One region of the Streptomyces sp. NBC_00258 genome, then DNA from elsewhere that is predicted to be linked to it. Evidence: riboswitches for the same ligand, from Rfam matches in the RefSeq annotation. Region 1 holds a riboswitch; each other region holds the start of a gene.
The links. A riboswitch is a leader RNA that binds a small molecule or an ion and turns the genes downstream of it on or off. The one in region 1 is predicted to bind S-adenosylmethionine.

Region 1 (4,563 bases):
TCCTCACGGGTGTGTATCTGACGCTGTTCTTCCACCCCTCGATGAACGAGATCGAGTACCACGGAAGCTATGTCCCGCTGCAGGGGCAGCTGATGTCGGAGGCCTTCGCCTCCACGCTGGACATCAGCTTCGACGTCCGCGGCGGTCTGCTCATCCGGCAGATCCACCACTGGGCGGCCATCGTCTTCCTGGCCGGCATGTTCGTGCACATGATGCGCGTGTTCTTCACCGGCGCGTTCCGCAAGCCGCGTGAGATCAACTGGATGTTCGGCTTCCTGCTGTTCGTCCTCGGCATGTTCACCGGGTTCACCGGCTACTCGCTCCCGGACGACCTGCTCTCCGGTACCGGCGTCCGCTTCACCCAGGGCGCGATCCTGGCCACGCCGATCGTCGGAACGTACATCTCGATGTTCCTGTTCGGCGGGGAGTTCCCGGGCGGCGACTTCGTCTCGCGGTTCTACTCGATCCACATCCTGCTGCTGCCCGGCATCATGCTGGGGCTCGTGGTCGGCCACCTGATCCTGGTCTTCTACCACAAGCACACGCAGTTCGCGGGTCCCGGAAAGACCAACAAGAACGTCGTCGGCATGCCGCTGCTGCCGGTCTACATGGCCAAGGCCGGAGGCTTCTTCTTCCTGGTCTTCGGTTTCATCGCGATGCTGTCCGCGGTCGCGTCCATCAACCCGATCTGGGTGCTGGGACCGTACCGGCCGGATCAGGTGTCCACGGGCGCCCAGCCGGACTGGTACATGGGCTTCGCCGAGGGTCTGATCCGTGCGATGCCCGGCTGGGAGATCAACTTCTGGGGTCACACACTTGTCCTGGGTGTGTTCATCCCGCTGGTGCTCTTCGGTCTGTTCCTCGGGGTGCTCGCGCTCTATCCGTTCATCGAGTCCTGGATCACCGGGGACAAGAGCGAGCACCACATCCTGGACCGGCCGCGCAACGCCCCGACCCGTACGGCTTTCGGTGTCGCCTGGGTGACGGCCTACATGATCATGCTGATCGGCGGTGGCAACGACATCGTCGCGACCCACTTCCATCTGTCGATCAACTCGGTCACCTGGTTCGTCCGGATCGGGTTCTTCGTCGGACCGGTCCTCGCGTTCGTCGTCACCAAGCGGATCTGTCTCGGCCTCCAGCGCCGCGACAAGGACAAGGTGCTGCACGGCCGCGAGTCGGGCATCATCAAGCGCCTGCCGCACGGTGAGTTCATCGAGGTCCACGAGCCCCTCAGCCAGGAGGCCCTGCACACCCTCACGGCGCACGAGCAGTACGAGCCGGCCGCGATCGGCCCGGCGGTCGACGAGAACGGTGTCGAGCGCAAGGTGAAGGGCCCGCAGAAGCTGCGCGCCAAGCTCAGCAACGCGTACTTCGGGGAGGACAACCAGATCCCGAAGCCCACCGCTGAGGAGTACAAGGAGATCACGAGCGGCCACGGCCACCACTGATCCTCAACCTGTTCGCCACGGCAGGAGCCCCGTCCATTGCCCGGACGGGGCTCTTTGCCGTCCCCGGGGCTGGATAGGGTGGACCCGTTCCCGTACGAGCTACGGGCGGATCTCACGGATCCGACAGATCCCACAGGAGTCCCCATCGCGGGACGGACCCAGGAGCGGCATATGAGCGCTGTGACCCCCGCAGGAGGCGACACCGCGGCGGTCCGTTCCTGGCCCGCCCTGCTGAACGGCCTGCTGGACGGACGCGACCTGAGCGCCGCCGACACCGCCTGGGCGATGGACCTGATCATGCGGGGCGAGGCGACCGACGCGCAGATCGCCGGGTTCGTGGTGGCGCTGCGGGCCAAGGGCGAGACCGTCGAGGAGATCGTCGGGTTCGTCCGGGCGATGTACGAGCACGCGAACGTGATCGAGGTGCCGGGGGAGACCGTCGACATCGTCGGTACGGGCGGCGACGGGGCGAAGACCGTCAACATCTCCACCATGTCGGCGATCGTCATCGCGGGGACGGGCGCCAAGGTCGTCAAGCACGGCAACCGGGCGGCCTCCTCGGCCTCCGGGGCGTCCGACGTGCTGGAGAAGCTCGGAGTCAACCTGGAGCTGCCGACGCACCGGGTGGCCCAGGTCGCCGAGACGGCCGGGATCACCTTCTGCTTCGCGGCCAAGTTCCACCCCGCGATGCGCTACGCGGGCGCCGCGCGTGGGCAGTTGGGGATCCGGACGGTCTTCAACGCGCTCGGTCCGCTGACCAATCCGGCGAAGGTGAGGGCGCAGGCCGTCGGGTGTGCCGATCCCCGGATGGCGCCGATCATGGCCGGGGTGTTCGCCGAGCGCGGCAACTCGTCGCTCGTCTTCCGCGGTGACGACGGGCTGGACGAGCTGACGACGACGGCCACGTCACGGGTGTGGGTGGTACGGGACGGGAAGGTGCGCGAGGAGTCGTTCGATCCGCGTGACGTGGGGATCGAGCTGGTGCCCGTGGAGGCGCTGCGGGGGGCTGACGCCTCGTACAACGCGGATGTGGCCCGGCGGCTGCTGAACGGGGAGACCGGGGCTGTGCGGGACGCTGTGCTGCTGAACTCGGCGGCGGCGCTGGTGGCTCTGTCGCCGGGGGACGGGCCGCTCGCGGACCAGCTCCGGGCGGGGATGGTGAAGGCCGCGGCCGCGATCGACTCCGGGGCGGCCAAGGCCACGCTGGAGCGGTGGGTGGCGGCGACCAACGCGTAGCGGTTGCGGCGGGGGCTTTCCCGCCCCCGCCGCCCCTGCCCAGTCCCGTCACTTCCTCGGGGGCTCCACTCCCGAACCCCCGCTCCTCAGACGCCGGAGGGGCTGGAAGGCTGCGCAGTTCCCCGCGCCCCTGAACCCGACCCCGCCGTCCCGGCATCCGGACGGCGGGGTTGCGTCTGAATGATCGTGTGGCAAGATGCAGGCAGGTCATGAGCGACAGCCATCAGGCCCCGGCCGGCTGTCCGGCAACCCTCCGTCCGTGGCGGGGTGCCCCGGGTGAAGACCAGGCCGTAGGCAGTGAGGTCTACGGCAAGCGCGGACCCCTCGCATCACCAGGGGTCCTGGTCGTTCGAGGGAGCCTTCTGTGAGCAAGCGAATGCGATAGGGCGTAGAGCCCCGCCTCCGCACACCCCTTTTCACCTTCACCCACGCTCGAGCCGTACCCGCTCGCGTGGTGTTCCCGCCTGCCTCACAGGAGTTCGCCATGTCTGTTTCCACCGCTGCCGTTGCCGCCGACCAGCCCGTCTGCCGTGACACCTCCGGGTCCCTGGCCGTTCTGGGCCGGGACGTCACCGTCCCGCTCGTCACCGGCGGCGAGGTCACCTACGCCGCGCTCGACTACGCCGCCAGCGCCCCGGCCCTCCAGCGGGTGTGGGACGACGTGGCCGCGTACGCCCCGTACTACGGGAGCGTGCACCGCGGGGCCGGGTACCTCTCCCAGCTGTCCACCGACCTGTTCGAGAACGCCCGCAGGACCGTCGAGGAGTTCCTCGACTGCCGCGACGGCGACCAGGTCGTCTTCACCCGGTCCACCACCGACTCGCTCAACCTTCTCGCCGCCGCCCTCCCCGCCGACTGCCAGGTCTTCGTCTTCGAGACCGAGCACCACGCGTCGCTGCTCCCGTGGCGGGACGCCCGCGTCACCTACCTCAACGCCCCGCGTACCCCGGGCGAGGCCGTCGCGACGCTGGAGCGGGCGCTCGCCGAGCGGGACCCCCACGGGCCGGCGCTCGTGTGCGTGACGGGCGCCTCGAACGTCACCGGCGAGCTGTGGCCCGTACGGGAACTGGCCGCCGCCGCCCATGAGCACGGCGCCCGGATCGTGCTCGACGCCGCCCAGCTCGCGCCCCACCACCCCGTGTCCGTACGGGAGTTGGACGTCGACTGGGTCGCCTTCTCCGGACACAAGCTGTACGCGCCCTTCGGGTCGGGTGTCCTCGCCGGACGCGCCGACTGGCTGACCGCGGCCGAGCCGTACCTCGCGGGCGGGGGTGCCTCGCGGAAGGTCTCGCGGCGGGTGGACGGCGGCGTCGACGTCGAGTGGCACGAGAGCGCCGCACGGCACGAGGCCGGGTCGCCCAACGTCATCGGCGCCTACTCCATCGCCTCCGCCTGCAAGGCCCTCACCGAGGCCGGCTTCGACACGCTGGTCGCCCGTGAGCAGCACCTGATCGACACCGTCCGGGCCGGTCTCGCCGAGGTGCCCGAGGTCCGTGTCCTCTCGCTCTTCGGCGACGACGCCCCGCGCGTCGGTGTCATCTCCTTCGTCGTCGAGGGCTGGAACAGCTCGCACTTCGCCGCCGCGCTCTCCGCCGAGTACGGCATCGGGGTCCGCGACGGCCTCTTCTGCGCCCACCCCCTCGTCCGCACCCTCCTCGGCAGCGACCCGCAGACCCAGGGCGAGTGCGGGGCCCCCGAGGCCGCGCCCGGCGAGAAGTCCCTGAACGCCATTCGGGTCAGCTTCGGGGCCGGAACCCCGGACGAGCACGTGGAGCGGTTCGTCCGTGCCGTCAAGGAACTCGTGCGGGACGGTGCGCAGTGGAACTACCGCACGGTGGAAGGGCGTTGCGTCCCGGCCGTGTGAGCCGGCAGGACT
Region 2 (4,563 bases), 6.0 Mb from region 1:
GGCCCCTCGCCTGGCACACGGGTCTGTGCTTCGCCCGGCGCTTCGCCGAGCAGCGCGGCGACCGCATCGGCGTCCGCCTCCGGCCCCGGGTGCAGGCTCAGCAGACGGAAGGTGCGGGCGGCCGGGGCGGGGAGCCGCTCGTACGACCAGGAGAAGACCGCCTCCACCGCCGCACGCCGGTCCCCGCCCGCGTCCAGGAGGTCGAGCCGCCGCTGCTGGTCGGCCAGCTCCGCCACCAGGTCCGCCAGCCGCGACGACGGGTGGGCGACGGCGAGTTCGGCAGCGACCCGCAGCGCCAACGGGAGACGTGCGCACTGTTCGGCCAGGGTGGCGGCCGCCCCCGGCTCGGCGCTGACACGCGCACCGACGAGTGCGCGCAGCAGGGCGACCGCGTCGGGCGGCGGGAGCGGGCCCAGACCGATACGGCGGGCGCCGTGCAGAGCCACCAGTCCGGCGAGGCTGTCCCGGCTGGTGACCACGACGGCACAGGCCGGCGAGCCGGGAAGCAACGGGCGGACCTGCTCCTCGGACAGGGCGTTGTCCAGGACCACCAGCATCCGCCGGTCGGCCAGTTCGGTCCGGAACCGGCTCGCGCGGTCGTCGACGTCGAGCGGGATCGCGTCACCCGGGACCCCGAGGACGGTGAGGAACCGAGCGAGGGCGTCGCCGGGCGGCATGGGGCGCTCGGGGTCGTAGCCGCGCAGGTTGACGTAGAGCTGGCCGTCGGGGAACCGGTGCCGCGTGCGGTGCGCCCAGTGCACGGCCAGCGCGGTCTTTCCCACCCCGGCAGTGCCCGAGACGACCGAGACGGCCCCGGCGGTCGGGCTGTCCGCCGCCGCGGCCAGCAGCCGGTCCAGTGCGGACAGTTCCGGGTCACGGCCAGCGAAGTCGGGTACGTCCGCGGGGAGTTGCGCGGGTAATCGGTGCGCCGAGGGCGGGTACGGGGGTACGTGGGCCGGCACCTGCGCCGGCAACTCGGCGGCGCTTGCCGTGCCGGGGCCACCGGCGGGAGCGTGCCCGGTGCCGGGAGCGGAAGGCCGGGAGCGGTGGCGCAGCAGAGCGGCATACGCCTCGGCCAGCGCGGGTCCGGGGTCGACGCCGAGTTCGTCGGCCAGTCGACGGCGGCTCCGCCGGTAGACGGCGACCGCCTGGTCACGTCGACCGACGGCCTCGTACGCCCGGATGAGCCGGGCCTGGGCGTCCTCGTCCAGCGGCTGCGCCACTGCGGTCTCCTCCAGGACGGGCAGTGCGTCGGCGCTTCTGCCCGCCGCGATCATGGCCTCGCCGTACTGGGCGACCACCCCACGGCGCTCGTCCGCCAGCGCGACGACCACCGGGTGCGCGGAGAGGAAGGACAGGTCCGCCAGGGGCGGTTGCTGCCACATCCCGAGCGCGTCGGTCAGCAGGGCGGCGGCCCGCTCCTGGCCGCCGCGCCGCCCGTCCCGTCGTACGGTCACCGCCCCGGCGACCAGGTCCCTGAACCGGAGCAGATCGATGGCGTCGTACGGGACGCGCAGCGCGTAGCCGTCGCCGAGCCGGGGGAGCACCGCACTGCGGGCGCGCGGTGGCCGGTCCGGCTCCAGCAGGTGGCGCAGGTGCTTGATGTGGGTCTGGACGACGTTCGACGCGGTCGCCGGCGGGCGCTCGCCCCACAGCGCGTCCGCGAGCCCGAAGAAGGGCAGTTGCTGTCCACGGGACACGGCGAGCAGGGCGAGAACCGCGCGGCGCCGGGGCGAACCGAGGTCGAGGCGGGTGCCGTCCCGCCAGGCGCATACCGGCCCGAGTACCTGAATGCGCATCCGCTCCCCGCCCGCCGTTTTACAACTCCCTCACCATTCCCTTTCTCTATCCCCCTCATCGGCATATCCGGAAGGCGTATTCCGGCCCACTGCCGCGCAGTTGTCACACAGGTCTGTGGGCAGGCGCCCCGCGTTCAGCGCTCGTCGACGGAGAGGTCCGGGTGATCGTCGAGGCGTCGTACGTACTCCTCGATGTGGCGGTACGGGGCGAGGGTGCCGGCCGCGTCGAAGTGGTCGAGGTGGGTGAGTGTCACCCAGAGGTCCCTGTCCGCGGTGCCGAGCTCATCGCCCAACACGTAGGGGTGGCAGGCGAGTTGCCGGTCGAGCCGGGCCAGTGCGGACTCGCATGCTCCGTCGGCGAGCAGGCCGGCGAGGTCGCGGAGGATGTCGGGTGTGTGGTTGCTGACGACGCGTCCGCTCCAGCGGTCGCACAGTGCGGGCGCGGTGAGCGGGCCGTCGTAGTGGTGCCAGGTCGCCTCGTAGGCGCCGCGCAGTGATGCGAAGGCATCCGGCGTCTCCGCGGGGAGCTTCAGAACCGTGGTGGTGAGCGAGCCCGTGAGGCCTAGCAGGTCGAGGACGACCGCTACGCGCCCCGAGTAGGGACAGGCCTCGGACAGGTACAGCTGAAAGCGGTGCGGCGCCGGGTAGAAGCCGCCGGCGAGACCGACGCCGATGCGGCCCCGGAAGCGGTGCGGACGGGTGGCCGAGCCGGCGACGGACGACGTGCCACCGGCAGACGGGCCGCGGCCGGACGAGTGCGGGGCGGTCGTGCGAGAGGCCGCCGTCGTGAAGGTGTCAGTGCTGCTGGAACCGCGGGAAACTGTCTCGGGCATGACTCTCCAGGGGGAACGCGGAGGCCCTGGCCGCCTCGTGGGCGCCAGTGGCGGAACGGAGTGACTGCGCTGCCGTACAGGTCCGGATCGGTCGGACGCGTAGCGGATCAGTAAGCGCTGGAGACACGCGACAAATCGATGTGCAGGCGCCTCGTCAAGCCGTTCCTGGACAATTCCCACCGGTCCTGCCGTCGGGGCTCGCGAGACGCGAGACCACGCTTGCCCCGCCGCTCCGGCGGAACCCGGTCGTCACCCGGGGCACCCCGTCGCGGTGGAAGGGTTGCCTGCCAGCGGGCCGGGGCCGATGACCGCACGAACGGGGAGTCCCCGTACGACGGGCGCTGGCAATCGTGACCGTCCCCGTCAGTGTTGATGCGCTCAGCGTGACCGTCAAGGCGGCGTCTCAGCAGCTGGGCATCCGGCCGCCGGGCCATCGGACAGGCCTCGCCCCTCGTGACGGGAAGCCTCCCGACAAGAACTCCGAACGAGAACTCCGAAGAACTCCCGACAAGAACTCCCTATCGCAGGAAGAAAAGGCACAGCCGTACAGTTGTGCTTGTTGACGACGAGGCGGTGCCCGATAGAGGGCCCGCGAACGCGAGGACGGCCGGATCCCGGTCCGCCGAGCCGGAAGGGCGGAGGTGACGCAGGTGCGAGCGCGAACCGTGTCCCGCCGCAGCGTCCCGAAGGCCGCCCCGCTCCACCGCGTACGCCTCTACTCCCGGCCGCACATCGACCTGCTGCGCGTTGCCGGCGCGCTCTGTTGCTCCTGACCCGAATCCCACGCGGCCGCGCCCTCCGGTGAGGGCCGGCCTTCTCGTACGGTCGATCAGGAAGGCACACCTCTCGTGTCCTCAGCACCTTCTGCCCTGCCCTCTTCCGCGCATCTGCACCTCGCCGTGGCGCTCGACGGCGCCGGCTGGCACCCCGCCGCCTGGCGCGAACCGGTGGCCCGGCCCCGGGAACTGTTCACCGCCGAGTACTGGGCCGACCTCGTCGCCGAGGCCGAGCGCGGTCTCCTCGACTTCGTGACCTTCGAGGACGGCCTGGGACCGCAGTCCTCGCACTTCATCGAGCCGGACGGGCGGACCGACCAGGTCCGCGGCCGGCTCGACGCCGTTCTCGTGGCAGCGCGCATCGCACCGTTGACCCGCCACATAGGTCTGGTGCCGACCGTGGTGGCCACGCACACGGAGCCGTTCCACATCTCCAAGGCCATCGCCACCCTCGATTATGTGAGCTCCGGCCGGGCGGGCCTACGGGTGCAGTTGACGGCACGACAGAACGAGGCGGCGCACTTCGGCCGCCGTACGCTGCCCCGCCTGGACGCCTACGACAGCCCGGCCACGCAGGGCGTGGTGAGCGAACTCTTCGACGAGACGGCCGACTACGTCGAGGTCGTACGCAGACTCTGGGACAGCTGGGAGGACGACGCCGAGATCCGGGACGTGGCCACCGGCCGCTTCGTCGACCGCGACAAGCTCCACTACATCGACTTCGAGGGCAGGCACTTCAGCGTCAAGGGCCCTTCCATCACCCCGCGTCCGCCCCAGGGCCAGCCCGTCGTCAGCGCTCTCGCCCACCAGACCGTCCCGTACCGGCTGGTGGCCCGCTCCACCGACATCGGCTACGTCACCCCGCACGACACCGACCAGGCCCGCGCGATCGTCGCCGAGATCCGCGCCGAACAGGCCCTCGCAGGCCGCGCCGGAGAGCCGCTGCACGTCTTCGGTGACCTGGTGGTGCTCCTCGACGACGATCCGGCCGCCGCGTCCGCCCGCAGGGACCGCCTCGACGCCCTCGTGGGAACGCCGTTCACCAGCGACGCCCGCGTCTTCACCGGCACACCCACCCAACTCGCCGACCTGCTCCAGGAGTTGTGGTCGGCCGGGCTGAGCGGCTTCCGGCTGCGCCCCGCCGTCCTCGGCCAC
Region 3 (4,563 bases), 2.7 Mb from region 1:
ACAGCAGTCGGTGAACGCGTCCGCCCACCGCTGGGTGAGGAACGCGGCCCGGTCCGCCCCGAGGATCCCGCCGAGCACCTTCGCCGCGATGTCGTCCGGCAGCAGCCGGAAGTACTCCGGCGGTGCCCACGGCGTGTGCGAGAAGTGCCCGATCCGCAGGTCGGGGCGGAGCTCGCGGAGCATCCGCGGGACGAGAACCAGGTGGTAGTCCTGCACGAGGACGGCCGCGCCCTCCGCGGCCTCCTCGGCGAGCGCCTCGGCGAAGGCGTGGTTGTACGTCTCGTACGCCGCCCACTGGCGCCGGAACTCCTTGTCGAAGACCGGCTCCAGCGGTGTCTGGTAGAGCAGGTGGTGGACGAACCACAGCGCGGAGTTGGCGATGCCGTTGTACGCGGCGGCGTGGGTTTCGGCGTCGATGTCCAGCATCCGTACGCCGTCTTCGCCCACCCCGCGTCGTACGGCCTCGCGGTCGCCGTCGCCGAGGGCCGAGCACACCCACAGGGCGCCCGCGTCCGGGCCGATCGCGGAGAGCCCGGACACGAGGCCGCCTCCGCCGCGCTTGGCCGTGAGCGCCCCGGTCTCGTCCTGGGTGTACGAGACCGGGCCGCGGTTGGAGGCGACCAGGATGTTGTGAGTGCCGCGGGTGGAGACCATGCCTCGAAATCTAGCCCCCGGTGGAAACGCTCAAACGTTCCCACTCGCCGTGGGGGCGAGGTTGTGGGTCGTCTGACCGCCGGCGGGGGCTGGTCGCGCCCCGCGGCGGAGCCGCAAATGTCACGGCCCCGCGCCCCTTACGTGGCGCTCCTCACGCCGCTTTCCTTTCCACGTACTCCTCGATGTCCGCCATCGGCGGCCTCTCCTCCATGTCCACCGAGTACGTGCGCGGCTCGAAGCCGTGCTCGCCGCGTTCGAACTGGGTCAGGGAGGGGCGGATCATGTGGCCGCGGGCCAGGCGGAGCTGGGCGGTGCGGTAGATCGCGGCGGACATGCGGCCCAGGGCCTGGCCGTCCTGGTGGCGGTGTTTGCGGACGCCGACGTCGACCTGGGCCAGGGCGTCGAGGCCCACCAGGTGCAGCGCGTCGACCAGCATGCCCAGCTCGACGCCGTACCCGACGGGGAACGGGAGCTGTTCGAGGAGGGAGCGGCGGGCCGCGTACTCCCCGCCCAGCGGCTGGACGAAGCCGGCCAGCTGCGGCCAGTGCATGTTCAGGAGCGGGCGGGCCATGAGTTCGGTGACCCGACCTCCCTGACCTGCGGCGGAGCCCAGCGGGCGGTCGTACATCGCCTTGACGAGGTCCACGCCCGGTTCGGTGAGCAGCGGGCCGACGATCCCGGAGACGAAGTCCGCCGAGAACTCCTTCAGGTCCGCGTCGACGAAGGCCACGATGTCCCCGCCGGTGACGAGCAGCGAGCGCCACAGCACCTCGCCCTTGCCGGGGACGGCCGGTATGCGGGGCAGGATCTCGTCCCGGTGCACGACGCGGGCGCCCGCCTCGGCGGCGACCTCGGAGGTGCGGTCCGTCGAACCCGAGTCGATCACCACGATCTCGTCGACGAGCGGCACCTTCCTGGTCATCAGCTCACGGCGGATGATCGCGACGATCTCGCCGACGGTCTCCTCCTCGTTGAGCGCGGGCAGTACGACACTCACCGTGGAGCCGGTGGCACGCTTCGCGGCGATGAGTTTCTTGAGCGGGCGGTCCTCGACGGACCAGGAGCGCGTGCTCAGCCAGCGCTCGACGTCTTCCAGCACGTGCGGCTCTCCCTTGCGTTCTTCGGGATGCGTGTGCCCGCCGCGCGGCAGTGTCGGTTGTGTCACTGTCATCTCGCGGTTCGGACGGCTCTCTCCACCATCCAGGCCTTCGGTTACAGTCTTGAACAACGCTGATGACCATCGCATGTCGGGGGTCGTTGCGTGCACAACCAAAACCACAACCGAATAGCGCTCATCCAGAGGGGCAGAGGGATACGGCCCGTTGAAGCCCCGGCAACCCTCCGGCCGGTCTCGTCCTGATCATCGTCGATCAGCGCAGCGAGGCTCCCGGCTCGGGAAGGTGCCAAATCCGTCTCACGGCGAAGTGCGTCGTGAGGAAGATGAGGAAAGGGCCTCGCCTCCATGGCTGCGCAGACAGTTGCAAGCACCACGAACTCCACCCCCGCCGCGAACTCCGTCGACCTCGGTCCGGCCGCCGCGCTTTCCTGCCGCGAGTGCGGCCACCGCGTCCCGCTCGGCCCGGTCTTCGCCTGCGAGGAGTGTTTCGGCCCGCTGGAGATCGCGTACGACTTCTCGGCCTACGACACCGAGGAACTCCGCAAGCGGATCGAGGCGGGCCCCGCGAACATCTGGCGGTACGCGCCGCTGCTGCCCGTCCCCGCGGACGTGGCCGACAAGCCCAACATCAACCCCGGCTGGACCAAGCTCGTCCAGGCCGACAACCTGGCGCGCGAGCTGGGTGTCGAGGCCGGCAAGCTCTTCGTCAAGGACGACTCCGGCAACCCGACGCACTCCTTCAAGGACCGGGTCGTCGCCCAGGCGCTGGAGGCGGCGCGTGCCTTCGGTTTCACCACCCTCTCCTGCTCCTCCACCGGCAACCTCGCCGGCGCGGTGGGTGCCGCCGCCGCGCGGGCCGGCTTCCGTTCCTGCGTGTTCATCCCGCACGACCTGGAGCAGGGCAAGGTCGTCATGGCCGCGGTCTACGGCGGTGAGCTCGTCGGCATCGAGGGCAACTACGACGACGTGAACCGCTTCTGCTCCGAGCTGATCGGCGACCCGGCCGGCGAGGGCTGGGGCTTCGTCAACGTCAACCTGCGGCCGTACTACGCGGAGGGCTCCAAGACCCTCGCGTACGAGATCTGCGAGCAGCTCGGCTGGCAGCTGCCGGACCAGCTGGTCGTCCCGATCGCCTCCGGCTCGCAGCTCACGAAGATCGACAAGGGTCTGCAGGAGCTGATCAAGCTCGGGCTCGTCGAGGACAAGCCGTACAAGATCTTCGGTGCGCAGGCCGAGGGCTGCTCGCCGGTGTCCGTGGCGTACAAGGCCGGGCACGACGTCGTACGGCCGCAGAAGCCGAACACGATCGCGAAGTCGCTTGCGATCGGAAACCCGGCGGACGGTCCTTACGTTCTCGATATCGCCCGGCGTACGGGTGGCGCCGTGGAGGACGTGAACGACGAGCAGGTGGTCGACGCGATCAAGTTGCTTGCGCGGACCGAGGGGATCTTTGCGGAGACCGCCGGTGGTGTGACGGTGGGGGTGGCGAAGAAGCTGATCGAGAATGGTCTGCTGGATCCGAGTCTGACCACTGTTGTGCTCAACACCGGTGATGGTCTGAAGACCTTGGACGCGGTTGCTTCCGACACGGGGCTGACCGCGACGATCCGGCCGAACCTGGATTCCTTCCGTGAAGCTGGGCTCGGCTAGTCGTTGTTCCTTCGCTGCGGGTCGGCGGGGGCTGGTCGCGCAGTTCCCCGCGCCCCTAAAGACAAAGACTGCGCAGTTCCCCGCGCCCCTGACGGGGCGCTTCGCACCCCGACCGGAGGTCTTACCCCATGAGCGTCAACGTTCGTATCCCCACCATTCTGCGTACCTACACGGGCGGCAAGGCCGAGGTCGCTGCCGAGGGGGCGACTCTTGGTGAGGTCATCTCCGATCTGGAGAAGAACCACACCGGGATCGCCGCCCGGGTCCTGGACGACCAGGGGCAGCTGCGGCGGTTCGTCAACGTGTACGTGAACGACGACGACGTCCGCTTCGAGCAGGGGCTGGAGACGGCGACGCCCGACGGGGCCGGGGTGTCGATCATTCCCGCCGTCGCCGGCGGCTGACCGACGGGAGCGTTGCCGGAGGCTGATCATTACCTTCGGTAACTGCCGTCACCGAGAGTTCATCGAATTGCCCCCTCCGTGAGAGAAGCGGAAGGGGCAATTCTGTATGGTTGAGCGCGGTACAGTTGGGGAACCTGCTTCGATCCGCACGCCGGGCGCATTGAGATCCCGCCCGAAGCCCGACAAGAAGTAGCCAAAGTGCCCCGCCTTTTTGAGCCTTTTATGGCATTCATGGGGCCCGACTTGCCCTGAATCTTCGTGAATTCTTCACATATTCCCGATCGGTCGTGCCCGGAATTCTCGTCGGATTGACCTGTTGCAGACGGCAGTTGGACGGATACATTCAGCCGCGGTCGACGCGTTCCGGCGCACACCCCCAACCGTTGGGGGGTGAGGTCTGACCCGGATCCGCGAAGTGCGGGTCTGTGCAAGGGCCAGTAATAGGGGAGTTAGGCATGGCTCAGGGCACCGTCAAATGGTTCAACGCGGAGAAGGGGTACGGCTTCATCGCGGTCGACGGTGGTGCGGATGTTTTCGTCCACTACAGCGCGATTCAGATGGACGGCTACCGCACCCTGGAAGAGGGTCAGCGGGTCGATTTTGAGATCTCGCAAGGCCAGAAGGGGCCGCAGGCGGACATGGTCCGACTGGCGACCGGCTGAAGCACGCGCCGACTTACTGCAGCGACGTTCTTCTTCCGAAGGGCTCGTACCCCCCGGGGTGCGGGCCCTTCGGCAC

Region 2: linked by a shared signal. The riboswitch ahead of OG718_RS12035 (glutathione S-transferase C-terminal domain-containing protein) and the one ahead of OG718_RS38365 (aminotransferase class V-fold PLP-dependent enzyme) in region 1 are both predicted to bind S-adenosylmethionine.
Region 3: linked by a shared signal. The riboswitch ahead of thrC (threonine synthase) and the one ahead of OG718_RS38365 (aminotransferase class V-fold PLP-dependent enzyme) in region 1 are both predicted to bind S-adenosylmethionine.

The regions. Positions count from the first base shown of each region.
Region 1 is NZ_CP108081.1:8,598,944-8,603,506, forward strand. It holds gene qcrB (cytochrome bc1 complex cytochrome b subunit) at 1-1,451, shown strand, start outside; gene trpD (anthranilate phosphoribosyltransferase) at 1,623-2,687, shown strand; SAM riboswitch class IV at 2,893-3,009, shown strand; gene OG718_RS38365 (aminotransferase class V-fold PLP-dependent enzyme) at 3,172-4,551, shown strand.
Region 2 is NZ_CP108081.1:2,631,526-2,636,088, reverse strand. It holds gene OG718_RS12040 (AfsR/SARP family transcriptional regulator) at 1-1,799, opposite strand, end outside; gene OG718_RS12035 (glutathione S-transferase C-terminal domain-containing protein) at 1,934-2,632, opposite strand; SAM riboswitch class IV at 2,843-2,988, opposite strand; gene OG718_RS12030 (putative leader peptide) at 3,283-3,405, shown strand; gene OG718_RS12025 (LLM class flavin-dependent oxidoreductase) at 3,481-4,563, shown strand, end outside.
Region 3 is NZ_CP108081.1:5,858,725-5,863,287, reverse strand. It holds gene OG718_RS25955 (alpha,alpha-trehalose-phosphate synthase (UDP-forming)) at 1-654, opposite strand, end outside; gene OG718_RS25950 (glucosyl-3-phosphoglycerate synthase) at 806-1,753, opposite strand; SAM riboswitch class I at 1,944-2,101, shown strand; gene thrC (threonine synthase) at 2,117-3,421, shown strand; gene OG718_RS25940 (ubiquitin-like small modifier protein 1) at 3,550-3,825, shown strand; gene OG718_RS25935 (cold-shock protein) at 4,281-4,487, shown strand.